2 regions of the Blautia sp. HCP3S3_B11 genome follow, and region 2 is predicted to be linked to the other one. Evidence: riboswitches for the same ligand, from Rfam matches in the RefSeq annotation. Region 2 holds a riboswitch; the other holds the start of a gene.

Region 1 (12,019 bases), on a different contig from region 2:
TTTGCTGCAACAGCAGAAGATGGATACAAATATGTTTACGCCGGTCTTACCTGGGAGCAGTATTGGGCATCCGAAAGCGTTTACAATGCCACAAACACTCAGTCAAACAGCACAAAAGATACTCATGACGAATTTGATAAAGGTGGATTTGATACAGTTACAAGAGCAACTGTAAATCACGGACTTCACAGGGGAAGCTACCAGTGCGAAGCTATCATGTATGATAAAAACGGTGTTTCCTATGAAATTTCCTACTGGACATCTGCAACTGACGCAGTTCTTACCGACGGAAGTACTGTAAAACTTAATCAGCCGGAAAGAGGACAGATCACAAAAGCTGACGGAAGCGTAGTTGATTTTGAAAGTTATAAAGTAGTAGGTCTTAAATATGTTCCTGTCGCTGTTAAAGCAGAAGATTATGACGCATTTAAAGCACAGTATAAAGTTGTAGAAGATGGAAGTGCTATAGCTGGTGGTTACGGTGAAGGAAATCTGCAGTCTTATAATGGAGTTGCAGATGTCACAGTTGAAACAAACGGTTTAAAAGAAGCTGTAAAAGGTACTGACGGAAGCTTTACTTTCAAAGCAAGAACAACCGGTACAGGATCCGGACTTAAAGATGAATTGCTTAAGACAGCAACTGATGTGACAACAACTGTAAAAGAAGCAAGTGGAAGCTATGGAGAGTTCTTAAGAGTGGACATCACAGGTGACGGATATGGCGCTCTTGGTTCAAAAATGTATGCTGTGAGATGGGATTATTATGGAAACGAAGATACCGTTCTTGCATCTTATGGAACAAAATTTGCAGCAGATAACTGGATGCATAAAGCTATGGGAATCCAGCTTGGACTGACAGATTCCTATCGTTGCCAGCTTCCGGCAGGAACAGACGGAACAGGTAAATGGAAAATCACGATATATGCTATGGGATATGCAGACACTGTATTTGACATCACAGCAACAGATGCCAACACTGTAAAACCAGACGCCGGAGAAGCTGATACAACGGCATTAAAAGCAGCTGTTGAAAAAGCAGATGCATTAAAAGAAGCAGACTATACAGCAGATTCCTGGAAATCCATGCAGGTAGAGCTTGCAGAAGCAAAAGAGCTGTTAGCAAAAGAAAAACCAACCCAGGCAGAAGTTGATGAAGCTACTACTCATTTGAATACAGCAGTAGAAGCTCTTGTAAAAGCAGATACTTCTAAAGTAACAGTAACTCTTAATAAGAAAACAGCTACTGTTTACAAAGGAAAAACTACTGCTCTGAAAGCAACTGTAACTGGTGCCGCAGCTGGAAAAGTAACATTTACTTCCAGCAACACAAAAGTTGCAACAGTAAACAAAACAACCGGTAAAGTTACAGCAAAAGCAGCCAGAAAAGCAGTGATCACAGCTAAATGCGGAAACGTAAAAGCAACCTGCACAGTAACAGTTAAAAATCCAACTCTAAAACTTGCAAAAACATCAGCATCTGTAAAAGTTGGAAAGACAACTAAGATTGCGGCAAAAGCAACTCCATCCGGAAAAATCACATACAAATCCAGCAATAAGAAAATTGCTACCGTATCTTCCAATGGTACAGTAAAAGGTATCAAGAAAGGTTTAGCTAAGATTACAGTAACATGCAATGGTGTATCCAAGACATTTAAAGTAACTGTAAAATAATCGGATTAATTCAGTGTGAAAATTAACTGATTCACAGACATAGAAAAGAAATCCTGTATTCCGGTCAAAAGGGCAGGGTTTCTTTTCCTTGTAAAACATAAAATGATAGATATTCAGTGTGAAGTCACGTAGTGAAAGCGGATAGTTTTGTCTGTTTAATTATATAACGTTTCTGGAAAATACAGAAAGGATAAGTCTTGAAATTTAACATAATGCTGTTAGTAGGAAATTTTCTATCTGTATTTTCCAGAAATGTTATAAAAGAAGAGGAGAGGATTTATGGACAAGAATAATGAGCAGAAAAAAAATACGAATCCTGAAACAAATCAGAAACAGGATAATTTAAAGCCCTGGTTAAAGCTTTTTCCAGCGGCTGCAGTTTTTGCAGCAGTCTGTGTAACCTGTTATCAGACTGAAAAAAGCCCCGTAGAAACCACTGTAGTTTCTGATAATAATATTATGTCTACTGATGATATCAAAGAACTGATTGCAACAGGAAATACCCGCGACGAAACTTTACAGGAATCTTCTGCAAAAAGCAGCAAAGCATCAGCAAAAACATCAAAGAAAGCCAAAAAGCCAGTAAAATAAAAACCGGCACAAAGAAAAATGCTTCTACCGGAGCCGCTGCAAATGGTAGCGCTGCCGGCGGAGGTGGTGCAGGAAGTACTGTCACACCAACTACACAAGTTCCGGCTGACGGATATGCGGATGGAACTTATACAGGCTCCGGAACCGGATTCGGTGGAACGATCACTGTGCAGGTAACTGTCAGCAATCATAAAATTGCATCAATCAATATTTTGGATGCCCCCAACGAAACAGCTTCCTACTGCCAAAACGAACGCAAAAGTAACTCCGACACCAGTTCCAACGGAAACTCCGAACGTTACTCCGACACCGGAAGCAACACCGACGCCAGAGGTAACACCAACTCCTGAAAGCACACCCGCTCCGACAGAAACGCCTGCACCGATACCAACCCCAGACGAAACACCGGAGCTGACTCCTGAACCACAAGGACCGTATAAAGACGGAACATACTCCGCTTCAAGTTATGGCTATAGTGGAAGAGTAGAAGTAACGGTAACTATCCAGAACGGTCAGATTTCTTCTATTGAACAGAGCAACAGTGATTCTCCGGAATATTTCGACTATGCATGGGGAACACTCTATCCTCAGATCATGGGAAATCAGTCCGCTGATGGAATTGATACAGCAAGTGGTGCAACATTCTCATCTGAAGGAATCCTTGGAGCTGTTCAAAAAGCTCTTGCGCAGGCTCTTGCATAGAGATTGTAAAAATGGAATTTATGTGATATAATCTCACGTTAGTGAATACTAACTTTGTCAAATCATTAAAATGGAGGATGCTATTATGATTAAAACAACTGTAAAAGTAGACGGAATGATGTGCGGAATGTGCGAATCTCATGTCAATGACGCAGTAAGAAAAGCTTTCCAGGTAGATAAAGTTTCATCTTCCCACAGCATAGGCGAAACCACTCTTATCACCGATGCACCTGTAGATGAAGCCAGATTAAAAGCGGCGATTAATGCCACAGGATATGAAGTAAAGGGAATTACCTCAGAGCCTTACGAAAAGAAGAAAGGACTGTTTTCATTCCTTCATAAATAAATCGGTAATTGCCAGGTTCATCAGACAGTAACTCCTATACAAAACCGGACATGAATTTTGATAACTTCAAGATTCTTTATCCGGTTTTTTGCATCTATTCTACAAAATCTCGATAAATCTCGAAAAATGGCGACAAAAAGTCTGATAATTTCATAAAAATCAGTTGTGACTTTTGTGCAGTTATGATACACTAAATGCAGTTAAGAAATTGATAGAAGATTACAATCTGGAGACGAAGTAATGAAAAGAAAAATAGAAATTGTCTGCTGGATTTTATTTACCATATGTTCTGGTATTTGCTTTTATGTCAACTTCATGAGCAAACCTCCTGTGGACGATACCCATGCTTTTACTTTATATATGATCGGTGCTACAGTAGTATCTATACTGTATCCGGTGTCCATGTTCATCCTTGGACTAAGAAATCGATATTTATATGATAAATTAAATGAAATCGCTGAAGAAAAAGATAAAAACTTAAAGGCAAGGACATCCAGATCATCTGTTTCCACACCTGTATCCGGATACCCGATACCTGACATAAATATCCTTGTCAGCGCTCTCTCTTCTGAGCAGGAACTTACAGAAGAAGAGAAAAATTACTTGCTTGAATACATTAAGAAGAAATGACGTGATATCTAATGAAACTACTAACCTGTATGTCCATCGCAGGATCAATCCCCGTTGTGATCTGTTTACTTATGTATCTGATTCAACATGCTGATTACAATTACACTTTAGGCAGAAGATTACTGATAACAGGTATTTTCTTTTATCTGATTCCTGTACAATTAATAAAATATCTGATTCCAAAAGATGTATTTCCAACATTTATGTTGATTACAGATGAATCTCAACTATATTTATCAGGTTCTTTGTCCTTCACTCCAGAAAGACAAGGTGAGTATATATGGATGCCACAATGGTTTGATGTTATATCTAAGATATGGCTGGCAGCGATTATTATTTTTGCCATTTATCAAATCATCAGCTTCTGGAGAGGAGCTCATTCCATTCAGAATTATATATTTGATAAAGTGGAAGATTCAGACAATAACCAAGTATATTATCTGATTCCTGATGGAATCTGCGGACCATGTACAATCGGATTTTTCCGTCAGAAAATTGTGTTTCCAGAGAGTTTCCCTATGTTACATTCAGAATATGACATGGTATATAAGCATGAACATTCTCATCTGAAAAATCACGACAATCTGGTAAAAGTATTATGCCTTCTGGTTTTGTGCCTGCACTGGATGAATCCGGTGGCATACCTTTTACTTTTCCTTTACATAGATACAGCAGAAATAGTCAGTGACAGCGCCGCCGTAGAGGGCTGCTTAAAAGAACGCCGCAAAGACTATGCCACACTGTTGGTAAACGAAGCCTCAACTCCGGACAAAAATCCGGTTATGTGGAAAAATAATCTTTTCAGCAATAAAAAGAAAAGCGGAAAGAACATGAAAATCTTAAAAAGGAGGATCAACTACATGATGAAGGAAAAGAAAAAAGGATTGTTACAGAGAGGAATTATGGTAGCAGTGTCTGCACTGACAATTGTCGCAGGAGCTGGAACGGTGTTGGCGTATGAGCCGATGCCATCGTCTGATGAAAGCTTTAGTGAGATTATTTTTAATGACGAACCTGACTACTCCACAAGTTCCATTAGCGAAATATATGATGTAGATTTTTCTCAAGGAGATGAAGCCTTTATTTTTCCTGATGGTAATTATATTATTATTCAGGATAATAATGACAGTAATGCACGCGCACTTTGCACACATAGCATGGTAAATGGGTATTTTTCCAATCACATAAGTAATAGTTCAGGAGGTTGTACTGTAAAAGAATATAAATGTAAACGTTGTGAAAAGTGTGGATATTTGTCTAATGCAGTTTTATATGCAACACATACATATCCTAAATGTCCTCATAAGTAAAAAGCATAAAATATTGCTCTGCTTATTATAAATAGGCAGAGCTTATTTATTTCCAGAATTAATACAAAACCCCTTTTTGAAATACTTTCTCAATATTCTTTTAATTTCTTTATTGTTTTTTCATACATGTTAGTATATACTAACTTATAGAGTTAGTTAAAATAAACTCTCGTGTGAATCAATCATTTAAACTCCATTCGAAGCTTAGCTGAAATCTTCGAAGTATTGAACCATACCTGTAATTTTATTAAAACCACGGTCATGCTGAAGCCGTATACCAGATATGATTCATATGCATACGGCCCATATAGCCAATGGTCTGTTACACTTTGGTACATCCTTTTTAACAGCAATATTCTTGTATCTCGCGCATTACATGAACACAGCTTTTTAGAAGTGATGTACCAGGAGTTTAATGTAATATCAGAAAGGGGATTTATCATGTACTTAGAAATTGAGAAAGTAGTAGGAAGAGATCTTCCGGTTCCGATGATGAACATTGTAAACGGTGGTGCTTGTGTTATTATAATGACACAAGGCAGAACCCCTTATAATACAAGGGCTCTAGCGATTTAGTCCTAAATAAATTTCGTAACCAATCAACGAATTTATGAAGGAAAAGCCTCTCTTTTATAAATAACACAGTACAGAAGTAATAGAATTTCAGAACTCTGCTGAGATGTATTTACTATACCACGAAAGCGGTGATAATTGAATAAAAATATGTTTTGGACTGAATTAGCTCGCATGAGATTTATATCTCAGCTGTCTGATTCAGTCTTTTTATTTGACAAGAAAGAAGGGAAAGATTATGGCAAAAGTAATTTCTATTGTAAACCAAAAAGGGGGAACGGGAAAATCAGTATGTACAGCTAATTTAGCAGTAGGATTAGCACAAAAGAATATGAAAGTGTTAATCGTTGATGCCGATCCACAGTCTGATGTATCCGCAGGATTTGGATATCGTGATTGTGATGAAAGTAATGAAACACTTACAGCTCTTATGGATGCAGTAATGAAAGAAGAATATATTCCTTCAGACTGTTATATCAGGCATCAGGCAGAAGGAATAGACATTATCTGTTCTAACATTGGATTGGCAGGTACAGAAGTACAGTTGGTAAATGCAATGAGCAGGGAATATGTATTGAAACAGATTTTATATGGTATCAAGGATCAATATGATGCAGTCATCATTGATTGTATGCCATCATTGGGAATGATTACGATCAATGCACTGGCTACATCAGATGAAGTCCTCATTCCGGTTGAAGCATCCTACCTGCCAATCAAAGGATTGCAGCAGTTGTTAAAAACGATCGGTAAGGTCCGTAAGCAGATTAATCCGAAGCTGCAAGTGGGAAGTATTTTGTTTACGATGGTCGATGCTCATACGAATGATGCCAGAAATAATATGGAGCTTCTCAGAAATGCATATGGAAGTCAAATCCATATCTTTGATAATTATATTCCATTTTCCGTAAGAATGAAGGAAGCAGTCAGAGAAGGACAGAGTATTTTCTCTTATGATCCGAAAGGCAAAGCTACAGAGGCTTATCGGAGAGTGACGGAGGAGGTGCTAGAAGATGCCATCTAAAAAAAGAGCAACTCCCGTTTCCTTACAGCCGCTTGATGCATTGTTTGGAACAAACGAAGAGTCAATCAATGGAATTAGTGAGATAGAAATTGGAAGTCTTCATCCATTTCCGAATCATCCGTTTCAAGTAAGAGATTAGAAGTATATGGAAGATCTGACAGATATGCAGAACCATGTACTGCCGTATCTGCAGAGCTTTTGCAGTCTGGAAGAGAAAGGCGTGAAGGAGAGACGAGAACAGCAGGTGGCAGAGAAAAATGAGAGCAGAGAAGCTGTGCCAAGAGCTGCTCTTGAAGCAAATATAGCAGTTAAGGATGCGGGGAAAGCTGAAAGAAAGGCAATAACAGAGAAAAAGACAATAACAGGAAAAGAGAAGAAACCGTCAATTCATGAACGATTGGAAATCAATAAGAGAATCATCCAGGAAAAACAGGGAAAAGATAAGCCAGAGAGAGGAGCTGATTTGAGTGTAAGGACGGTGTAGTATGAGATAGAATGGAGTCGGAGGTCACGGATAACAATGTGACTTTCGGCTTTTTTATTTTGAATGATATGTGCTTCAAAGTTTTATGTGACAAATGAAACAACCTATGATATTATAAAAACGATATAAGTGAAAATGACTTTTGCGGAAACGAAAGTATCTTTATATTTTTTTGTCCGTATACTTCCTATAATAGGAATGAATACTTGCAAAGGTGATTACTAATAATTTTTCATTATTACAGGTACAATAAGAACATGTAATAGTGGAAATGAGGGATAGTTACTTGCAGATAGAGAAGTATATTGCGGATAAAATAACCTCTTTATGTGAAAAGCGTGACATCAGTAAATACAGATTATCGCAGCTGTCAGGAATTTCCCAGTCGTCACTGGGGAGAATCATGGCGCAGGAAAACCTGCCGTCGCTGATTACACTTGAAAAAATATGTACAGCATTAGGCGTGACATTATCACAGTTTTTTCAAGAAGATAATTCAGAGAATCTGACAGAAAAACAGAAAGAAGTTCTAGGGATATGGAACAATCTGAGTACAAATGAGCAGGAAACAGTGATGTCAATGCTACGTGGACTTCGGAAGTAGGAAAACAGTTCGAGTATATGTATCGGCTGTTCTTTTTTTGTTTTTGAACGTAAAAACGGTAGTGTTTTTCTTGTGTACAGCAGAGCACTATAGTATAATAAATCCAGTTTTATTGCATAAGTTTAAAGGCTATAATAAGGAAAACGGCAAACCAGATGAAAGTCTGGGACGCAAAGCCAGAAGAGGCTAAAGTCAGAAAGTTTGACCAGGTCAGCCGGTTGCAACTGTTTCCATATCATCATAATATATGGAAAAGATGTTTGAACAGAAGAGATTCCGATACCTTTTATACTATATAGATGTATGATTTTAAAGAAATATAGTAGGGACACTGGCAGATTTTGGCAGGTGTCCTTTTTGTATGCAAAAATGGGTAACAAAACTAGCAGGGACAAGTTTTCTGTATACAGATAAAAGAAGGCATAAGACGGAGAGAGGATTTTTATAAAATGAAAAATTATGAAGACAAAATATATTCTTTAGGTGAGACCGTAACGGGGCAGACACAGGCCATGTCACAGGCCGTACAGAAAACACTGGAAAATAATGGCGGGGTAGGTATAATGACAGGATCTTATGACCAAAACCTGTCTATTTTGTCTGTGAATAATCTGCTGTTGCATAGTACGGGACATACATTCGATACTTTCATGGAACAGACAAAAGGCTCATTGAAAAACTTCTTTTATAACGAGGAAGATATACTGGATCGAGACCGTTTTTTGCAGCTTCACGGAGCAGGGGAAGCACAGATCCTTACAGCAGACGGTATAGTGAATAATGTACGGATTTATAAAGAGGATGCGACAGATGAGGCGGGCAGACAGATATGGGTTATGTCCGTACAGGTCAACTGGGATCATGTAAATCTGGCACTGCTCAATGAGGCTATCTATTCCGGCTTCTGGTATTTTGACTGTGACAAAAACAGTGAGATTGTGAATGCAAACTGGAGTCATGAATTCCGAAAAATGCTTGGCTATCATGACACTCTGGACTTTCCGAATAAACTGGAATCCTGGTCAGATCTTCTGCATCCACAGGATAAAGAAAGAGTAATGGTGCAGCTTCAGGCGGCAATTAAGGATAAGACGAACCAGATAAAATACCAGGTAGAGTATCGTATGAGAATGAAGGATAATCAATACCAGTGGTTTCGGGCATCGGCAGAAGTAATACGCCGTCTGGATGGTTCTGCCAGCAGGATTGCCGGGATTTTTATTAACATTGATGCGGAGAAAAAAGAAATCATGCAGGCACAAAAATCCGCTGCTTTCCACCGGGCTTTTACGAAAGCTTTAGACTGGAAGATGCCGGATATGGATGGCATAGAAACAGCCAGACAGATCCGGAAGCGGATAGGTAAAGAAATCACCATCATTGTACTGACATCTTATGAATTCAGCGAGATTGAAGAAGAAGCAAAGGCGGCGGGCATAGATGCTTTTATTGCAAAACCGCTGTTCCGTTCCCGGCTGACGGCTACACTGCGGCAGTTTACTTCAGGAAGAAAAGAAAAACAGCAAGAAATTATCTGGAGGAGCTGTCAGAATCAGACTACACGGGAAAAAGGATTCTGCTGGTTGAGGATAATGAGTTGAACAGAGAAATTGCTGGTGAAATTTTGCAAATGACAGGCGCAAAAGTGGAAATGGCAGAAAATGGGAAAATTGCAGTTGAGAAAGTGGAAGCTTCTCCGAAAGGTTCGTATGATCTTGTTTTTATGGATATCCAAATGCCTGTCATGAATGGTTATGAGGCAACTGCAGCAATCAGGATCCTTCCGGGTGAAAAGGGAAAACTGCCTATTGTTGCCATGACTGCCAATGCTTTTGCAGAAGATGTACAGCTGGCAAAAAATACAGGCATGAATGGACATATCGCGAAACCGCTGGATATGAATAAGCTGAATGATGTTCTGGAAAGCTGGCTGTAACTGATTTTTATGTGATTACAAAGTGTATTGCTATGAACAGTAACTTATCTTATAAAGTTGCACATTAAGATGGGATGAAAAGCTTGAAGTACAACGTCAGAGATTGTATAATGGAATGAACTACTACGGCTATTGAATAGCCGAGTATCTTACTGGGCCCCGATCAAATCGGGGCTTTTCTTATGTTCCGGTTATTTGGTACCATCGCCTTCCGAGGAATGCCTCCTCTGCCAGTTGCGTAGGTTGACAATGGTACACACTCTTCAGACCGGTTTACCCTGCGGCTTTTGTTAAACTCTTTGATATCAGGCAGTTCCATTGCTGTGAGTACCGTTTTATCCCCATGGAGGCTTTCTATGTAAGTATCTACAGCATTGTGGATAGGATGGGGGAATAATCCATGTCAGGAAGCAGGGACTGATATCCCGGCAGCTTTTAATATGAAGATGTGGATCGCTAAAGGCAGGCAGTATGTAGAAGAAACCAGGATATTAAAAGAAAAGAAAAAAAACAAGCCTCCTAAAAGAAGTTTGAATTGCGGAAACTGGCAGAGCATTTTGAAAAAGTTGAAGAGGAATTGGATAAAGCAATCTGTGAAACGGCCAGGCTGACATCGCAGATTGATTTTTTGCAGGAGAGGTTAAATGAATCAGAAAGAACTGTCATCGAAAAAGATAAAGAGATAAAAGTACAGCAGGCAGAGATTGAAGAATTAAAGACAAGGGTCAGCCAGGCAAACCAGGAAGTTGATGAGAGAAAGAAGCTTAACGATGCACAGGTACAGTATCGGGAAGATACGCAGGCTGCTTTATTACAGGATATTGCCAGAGCTCTCAAGCCGGAATATGGAGATTATGCGGAAACAATAAACGTACCTATGAATGAAATGCTTGGGGAAATATATCGTGAAAAGTTAAAACAGATTTTTAAGATACTTGAGCAGAAAGGTATTAAGGTAGGGAACTAATGGCAACTTATTTTGGGATAGACTTTGGAACAACCAATTGTGCTGTACACGCGATAACGGCCATTGGGGATGGTATTGATGACGAGTTTGATATAGGAGAAACTGACAGGAGGCCGTTGCCTTCTTTCGTTGCAATTCACAGAGAAACAGGGGAAGTGGTTACTGGGCTTGATGCCAAAGGCAGCATTGCAGAAGAGGATGAGTATGAAGTTTTTTCTTCCATAAAAACGGTTATTGGTGAAGAGAGGGAATGGATCATAGCTGGCAAGTCCTGGACACCGGTGGATATTGCGGCAGAACTGTTTAAGGCACTGAAGAGAAAAGCTGAAAACAGTACCCATGATATCATGGATGAGGCGGTTGTTGCGGTTCCGGTTGGTTTCTCTTCCAGGAAAAAGAACAATATCCGAAAAGCAGCACTAAAGGCAGGTATTAAGGTAATAATGTTTGTAAGCGAGCCGACGTCGGCTTACTGCAGTCGTGCTTCGGAGATGAGAAAGTATCATAATGTGGCGGTGTTTGACTGGGGAGGAGGAACGCTTGATGTTGTTGTACTGAGGATCACGGATAATATAGTCCATGAACTATCATCTGTGGGAATTACCATGGCCGGAAATGATATTGACCGACACTTGGCAGAAAGAATCTGTATGAATGTATCCACAAGATCAGGAGAGGACTTTGCCTTAGAAGACTTATCGCCAAGAGTTCAGCTCAGATTATTACAAAAATGTGAGCAGGCAAAGTGCGATCTGGCAGATGAAGATATTGTTACCATAATGGATGCAAATCTCGATGGGCATGGAATGATGATGGAGAAAATTGATTATCCATATTTCTCACTGCTTATTGAGAATGAAGTTGACCAGGCTGTTGACTGTCTTATGAGGGCTCTGTCAGATGCCGGAATGAACAGGGAATCAATAGATTGTATTCTATGTGAAGGCGGGTCCAGCAGACTGCGTCCTCTTCAGGAAAAGCTGTTGAAACTATTTGACCGGAAGAAACTGATCTTTCCCAGAAAGGCTATGTGGGATATAGCTACGGGTGTTGCGCAGATCTGTTATAAACCAGGCTGCTATACCTTAAATAAACCGATTGGGCTGACACTTTCAAACAACAAATTCTATCCGCTTTTCAAGATTGGACAAAGGGTCCCAACGGAAGAGAAAACAGTTACG
Region 2 (4,979 bases):
AGTGGTTAGGCTTTATGAGGAATTCATGTCCGGGAAAACGGTTGATTATATTGCCAGGATATTTAAGGCTGAGAAGATAAAGAACTGGGATGGAAAGTATAACTGGCAGGCAAGTACGTTGGACTCCATGCTTCGAAATGAGAAGTATATGGGAGACGCCATTTTACAGAAAAGCTATACAGCCGATTTCCTTTCCAAGCGACGAGTTATAAATGACGGTAGTGTTCAGATGTACCATATTGAAGAAGACCACGAACCGATTATTGATATTGAAACATGGGAAGCAGTCCAGGCAGAGCTTGAAAGAAGGGCCCAGTACTGTAAGGAACATTTCACAAATGCCTACGGGCAGATGAGCGAAAAGAACCCCTTTTATGCCAAGATTATTTGCGGGAATTGCGGCAACATTTATTCCAGGGTAAAGTACACGACTAGAGCAGGGATAAGGATAACCAAGTGGCGCTGCGGCTCCTGCAACAAGACTGACGGTCATAAGGTTTGCAGCAATAGGTACGTTACTGACGAAACCTTCACTAAGCTGTTTGTTATGAGTTGGAATGAGATAGTCGAGCACCAGGCTGATTACCAGGAACGCTGGCAAGAGAATATCAAGGGTGATGATGTTCTGCTAAGATATAAAACAAAGCTGGTAATGAAGCATGCGGCAGCAGGGCCAATAAAGGAGTTTGATCCAGAACTTATGATGGCAGTAATGGACCACATTACAGTATTTGAAGATGGCAGGCTTCAGATAAAGTTTTATGACGGTACAGAGTTTGAGGTTGCAACTGAATAAGAGATGAAGCTAAATGGCCGGTAGGTGAACCGAGAGTGGTTTGCTTACCGGCTTTTTTGATTGTGACAAAATAGGATATTTCTAAAGAACCAGGTATGTTAAATGGTTATATGAAAACATTGACAAAATGCCGGTAAAGGAATAGAATAACATTATAATATTTTTGGCAAAATATTCGAAAGAGTATGACGCAAAGCTATAGGGCCTGTAAAATGGCAGCCAGTTACACGTTGATGACATTGCTAGAAATAGCAGTGTTTTTTTGTTTTATGAGGATAACAATGATTGAAGGTTATATGTCGATTAATGAAGTAGCGAAGAAGTGGAATCTGACACCCAGACGAATTCGGGCAATGTGTGCCGATGGACAGATAGAGGGAACAGCAAAATTGGGAAAAATATGGGCAATTCCAATAGAGGCTGAGAGGCCCATTGATGGAAGAATTACGACAGGTGAATATGTGAATTGGAGAAAAAAGAATGAATGACATTGTATGTCATTATAGATAGGTATACTGATAATGTTTAATTGTGATTGTTGTGGTCTATGTTGCATGAATCTAAAAAAGTCTCAGATATATGAAGATCTAGATAGAGGAGATGGCATTTGTAGATATTTCGATATTAATTCAAAGCTATGTACTATTTATGAAGAAAGACCAGAAAAATGTAACGTAGATAAAACATACGAAAGATTCTTCAAAGATAAGATGACACTTGAAGAATACTATCAATTGAATTATGAGGCTTGTAATGAGCTTAAAAAAGAGGAGGTATAAACATGTATTTAGCATTATTAAATGAAAGCGAAAAAACTGTATTTTTGGGAATAGCATATAATATGGCAACTGTTGATGGGGATTACAGTGATTCCGAAAAAGCTATGATTAACGGATATTGCCAGGAACTACAATGTCAATTTGATGAAAAAACTATGGTAAAACCTATGGAATCATTGATTCAAACTATCAAAATTGATAGCAGTGAAAAGGCAAAGAAGATTATTATTTTTGAGCTTATTGGCTTGGCTATGGCTGATGGCAATTATGATAGTGATGAAAGAAAACTTATAAGTCGGATGCTCACAGAATATAATATAGATTCTGATTTTGCTAATAAGTGCGAATGTATATTGAATGAATACATTGGATTTCAAGGAAGAATTAATGAACTTGTTCTTGGGTAAAGGAGGTATGTGGTATGGGGTTGTTTGATTTCCTAAAAAAGGATAAAGCAAAATCTACTGAAGTGGCTCTAAAACGTGATGAGGATGATGATTCAAAAAGCAAGATTGGAGCCGGAATAGCATTAGACTCCTCAATAAGAAGTTCAACTGCTCAAGCGAATGCTAAGTTTAGTAGGCCTGAGTACAATCCACAAACTCGAAAACAGTTTTATGATGATGGTAGTTCGCATAAAAAAGCAATTGACGATGCATTTGCTAGTGGAAAAACAGTTAGAGATCCTTATTCAGGAGCCGAGTTAGTAAAAAAACAACGAGATGCAAAAATGCAGTATGGTGAAGATTGGCAGAGCCATGCAGCAGAAGCTGACCATATAGATCCTCTTAGTCAAATAGCGAAAAGAACGAAAAAGAATCCTTTCTTGACTACCGATGATGTTCGTGAAATTGGTAATAGTGATGATAATTTTCAAGTGCTGTCTAGAAAACTAAATCAAGGAAGTAAGGATGTTGGAAAAGGTGGTAGTACGCAGCAGGAGTGGGCTGACGATGCTACAAGGATGGAAGGATTAGCTGATAATATTGAATCTGGCGAGACTATTGGAGAAGTTAGTAAACGAATTAAAGATACTGGCAAGGCTGCCGAAAAAAGAAATAATAGTAGAGCATTTAAAAAAGGCGTTAAGAATGCAGTAGGAACCGCACATGAAGCAGGAAAAGCTGGTGCGCAGAATGCAGGAGTTACAGCATTAACAATGTCTGGAATCATGAATGTGGTTTCAGTTATTAAAGGTGAGAAAAGTGGAGAAGATGCTATTGTAGATACAGTTAAAGACGGAGGAAAAGCCGCAGTAACAGGTTATGCGATGGGTGGAGGAATGACGGTGGTTTCTCAAACATTATCATACTCTTCTTCAGAATTTGTCCAAGCGTTGGCAAAAAATAATGTGCCAGGTAAGATTATTACTGCGGTTATCGTTACAGGTGATACATTAAAAAAATGGGGTGAAGGAGAGATTACTACACAGGAATGCCTTATTCAGTTAGGCGATAAGGGGCTTAACATGGCGACAATGGGGTACTCAATGGCTGTAGGACAAACTCTTATTCCTATTCCTATAGTAGGAGGAGCTGTAGGCGCTTTGGTAGGCTCAATGCTTACAAGTAATCTATATAATAACCTGATTAATGATTTACAAACTAAGCAATTAGAGCATGAGGAAAGAATGCGTATCATCGCAGAATGTAATGCTGCTGCGGAACAAGCGAGAGCATTTCGTGCTGAATTAGAATCATATTTGGACTCATATTTTCAAGAATATAGAACATGTTTTGATTCAGCACTATCTTCCATGAGATTAGCATATGAAATGGGAGATGCAGATGGTGTCATTGCGGGAGCGAATGATATTACACGAAAACTTGGTGGCGAGGTTAAGTTTGAAACAGTCAGTGAATTTAAGTCATTCTTGGATAGTGATGAGGATGACATTTTATAAGGAGGTGGATTTATGCCTATTCCATTCTTATTAGCGGGATTAGGAGTTGCCGCAGGTGTAATTGGTGCCGGAGGACATTTAAGTGCAAAAGAAACAAATGAGCGTGCTCAGAGAGTTTCACAAAATGCGCAAGAGCTATATAACAATGCAAAACATGCACTAGAGGTAGCACAGAATAAAACAGAGAAGGCTCTTGTAAAACTGGGATACGATAAGAAGAGCGTTCTTGATACATCAATGAATCAGTTTCTTACAACATACGACAAAGTAAAGCATATTCAAGTAAAAGAGTCTGTTGGTATACATGAAATATCTAAATTCACAATTGACCAGCAAGGTGCTATAGAGATTAGAGAGATGACAAATATTTATTCGTCTTCTTTCGCTAGTAGTGCTACGGGCGTTGCAGCAGGCGCTGCGGTTGCTTTAGCTGCGAGTGGTGCGTTACCAATTGTAACCGGGGAACTGGCCTTGGCAGGATCCGCATTAGCGGCAGGTGAAATTGGTATGGCAGCAGGATTTGCGGGCTCAGCCTTATCATTTGGAGCTGCAATGACTCCGTTAGCAGCAGTGGCTGCTCCAGTTATACTGTTCACAGGTATATCAGCTAGTATGAAAGCAGATGAAAATCTTGAAAAAGCAAATACTATGTATGCGGAAGCGGAAGCTGCTTCAGAAAAAATGAAAATCTCTGAGACGCTATGTGGGGCTATAACTGAAAGATCAGAAATGTTTGATGATCTTTTAGGAGATCTAAATAAAATGTTTGCAGAGTGTTCAGGTTTATTAGCAGGTGTGGTAAGAAAGAAAGAAGGAAGAGTATTTAAGAAAAAACTCACTTCAGAGGACTTTTCAGAGGATGATTTGAAATTGATTGCTGTAACCAGAGCATTAGCTGGTGCGGTTAAATCAGTTATTGATACACCTATTCTTTCAAAAGATGGTAATATTTCATATGAAGCCGAGAATGTCTATGACCAAACTGTTGAAAAATTACCTGATTTTAGTCAGGCTGTTCAAGAAGTTAAGACTATCAACTATGATGTAAAACCGGTTGCGGCTAAAGCAACAAATACATCTCATACTTCAAAGAGTAATACTACCGGTGGAACTACTGTAATGAGCGGTGCACGTAGAGTATTTGCAGTTATTATGGGATTTATTCTTGCTTCAGCTTTTGCGGAAGAAATCGCAATAAGTGTAACCAGTGATATAAATAAGTTTTTGTTCTTAGATTCCTTTACCGCTAATAAAATTGCAATATGGTTGTTACTTTGTACTTCTGTAACTATGTTGATAGGTACGTTTAAAAGCACAAAGGTAGAAAAACTATGTGGTTGGGGATCCGGTTTATCCCTATTTATTCTATATGTACAGTATTGTAGAAGCGTAGAGCAGATGAACCATTACATAATTTTCTCTATTATTTTCTGTGTAGTATGTGCAGTGATATTTGGCTTTTTTGAAGGAAGAAAAGATAAATGGAATTGTGGACTTTACT

What was found. A riboswitch is a leader RNA that binds a small molecule or an ion and turns the genes downstream of it on or off. The one in region 2 is predicted to bind cyclic di-GMP.
Region 1: it holds a riboswitch for cyclic di-GMP, as region 2 does, so the genes downstream of both, ACTNC0_RS01770 (PAS domain-containing protein) here and ACTNC0_RS17370 (DNA-binding protein) in region 2, are expected to answer to the same signal.

Annotation. Positions count from the first base shown of each region.
Region 1 covers NZ_JBQHVP010000002.1:51,528-63,546, forward strand. The annotation lists gene ACTNC0_RS01710 (penicillin-binding Tp47 domain C-containing protein) at 1-1,671, shown strand, start outside; gene ACTNC0_RS01715 (hypothetical protein) at 1,951-2,262, shown strand; gene ACTNC0_RS01720 (hypothetical protein) at 2,430-2,612, shown strand; gene ACTNC0_RS01725 (FMN-binding protein) at 2,674-2,964, shown strand; gene ACTNC0_RS01730 (heavy-metal-associated domain-containing protein) at 3,050-3,310, shown strand; gene ACTNC0_RS01735 (hypothetical protein) at 3,551-3,940, shown strand; gene ACTNC0_RS01740 (M56 family metallopeptidase) at 4,225-5,250, shown strand; gene ACTNC0_RS01745 (hypothetical protein) at 5,692-5,826, shown strand; gene ACTNC0_RS01750 (ParA family protein) at 6,062-6,847, shown strand; gene ACTNC0_RS01755 (hypothetical protein) at 6,837-6,986, shown strand; gene ACTNC0_RS01760 (hypothetical protein) at 6,993-7,331, shown strand; gene ACTNC0_RS01765 (helix-turn-helix domain-containing protein) at 7,618-7,935, shown strand; cyclic di-GMP riboswitch class I at 8,071-8,161, shown strand; gene ACTNC0_RS01770 (PAS domain-containing protein) at 8,385-9,536, shown strand; gene ACTNC0_RS01775 (response regulator) at 9,533-9,871, shown strand; gene ACTNC0_RS01780 (hypothetical protein) at 10,407-10,838, shown strand; gene ACTNC0_RS01785 (Hsp70 family protein) at 10,838-12,019, shown strand, end outside.
Region 2 covers NZ_JBQHVP010000030.1:9,943-14,921, forward strand. The annotation lists gene ACTNC0_RS17365 (recombinase family protein) at 1-796, shown strand, start outside; cyclic di-GMP riboswitch class I at 952-1,027, shown strand; gene ACTNC0_RS17370 (DNA-binding protein) at 1,078-1,284, shown strand; gene ACTNC0_RS17375 (hypothetical protein) at 1,578-1,982, shown strand; gene ACTNC0_RS17380 (hypothetical protein) at 1,997-3,478, shown strand; gene ACTNC0_RS17385 (hypothetical protein) at 3,491-4,979, shown strand, end outside.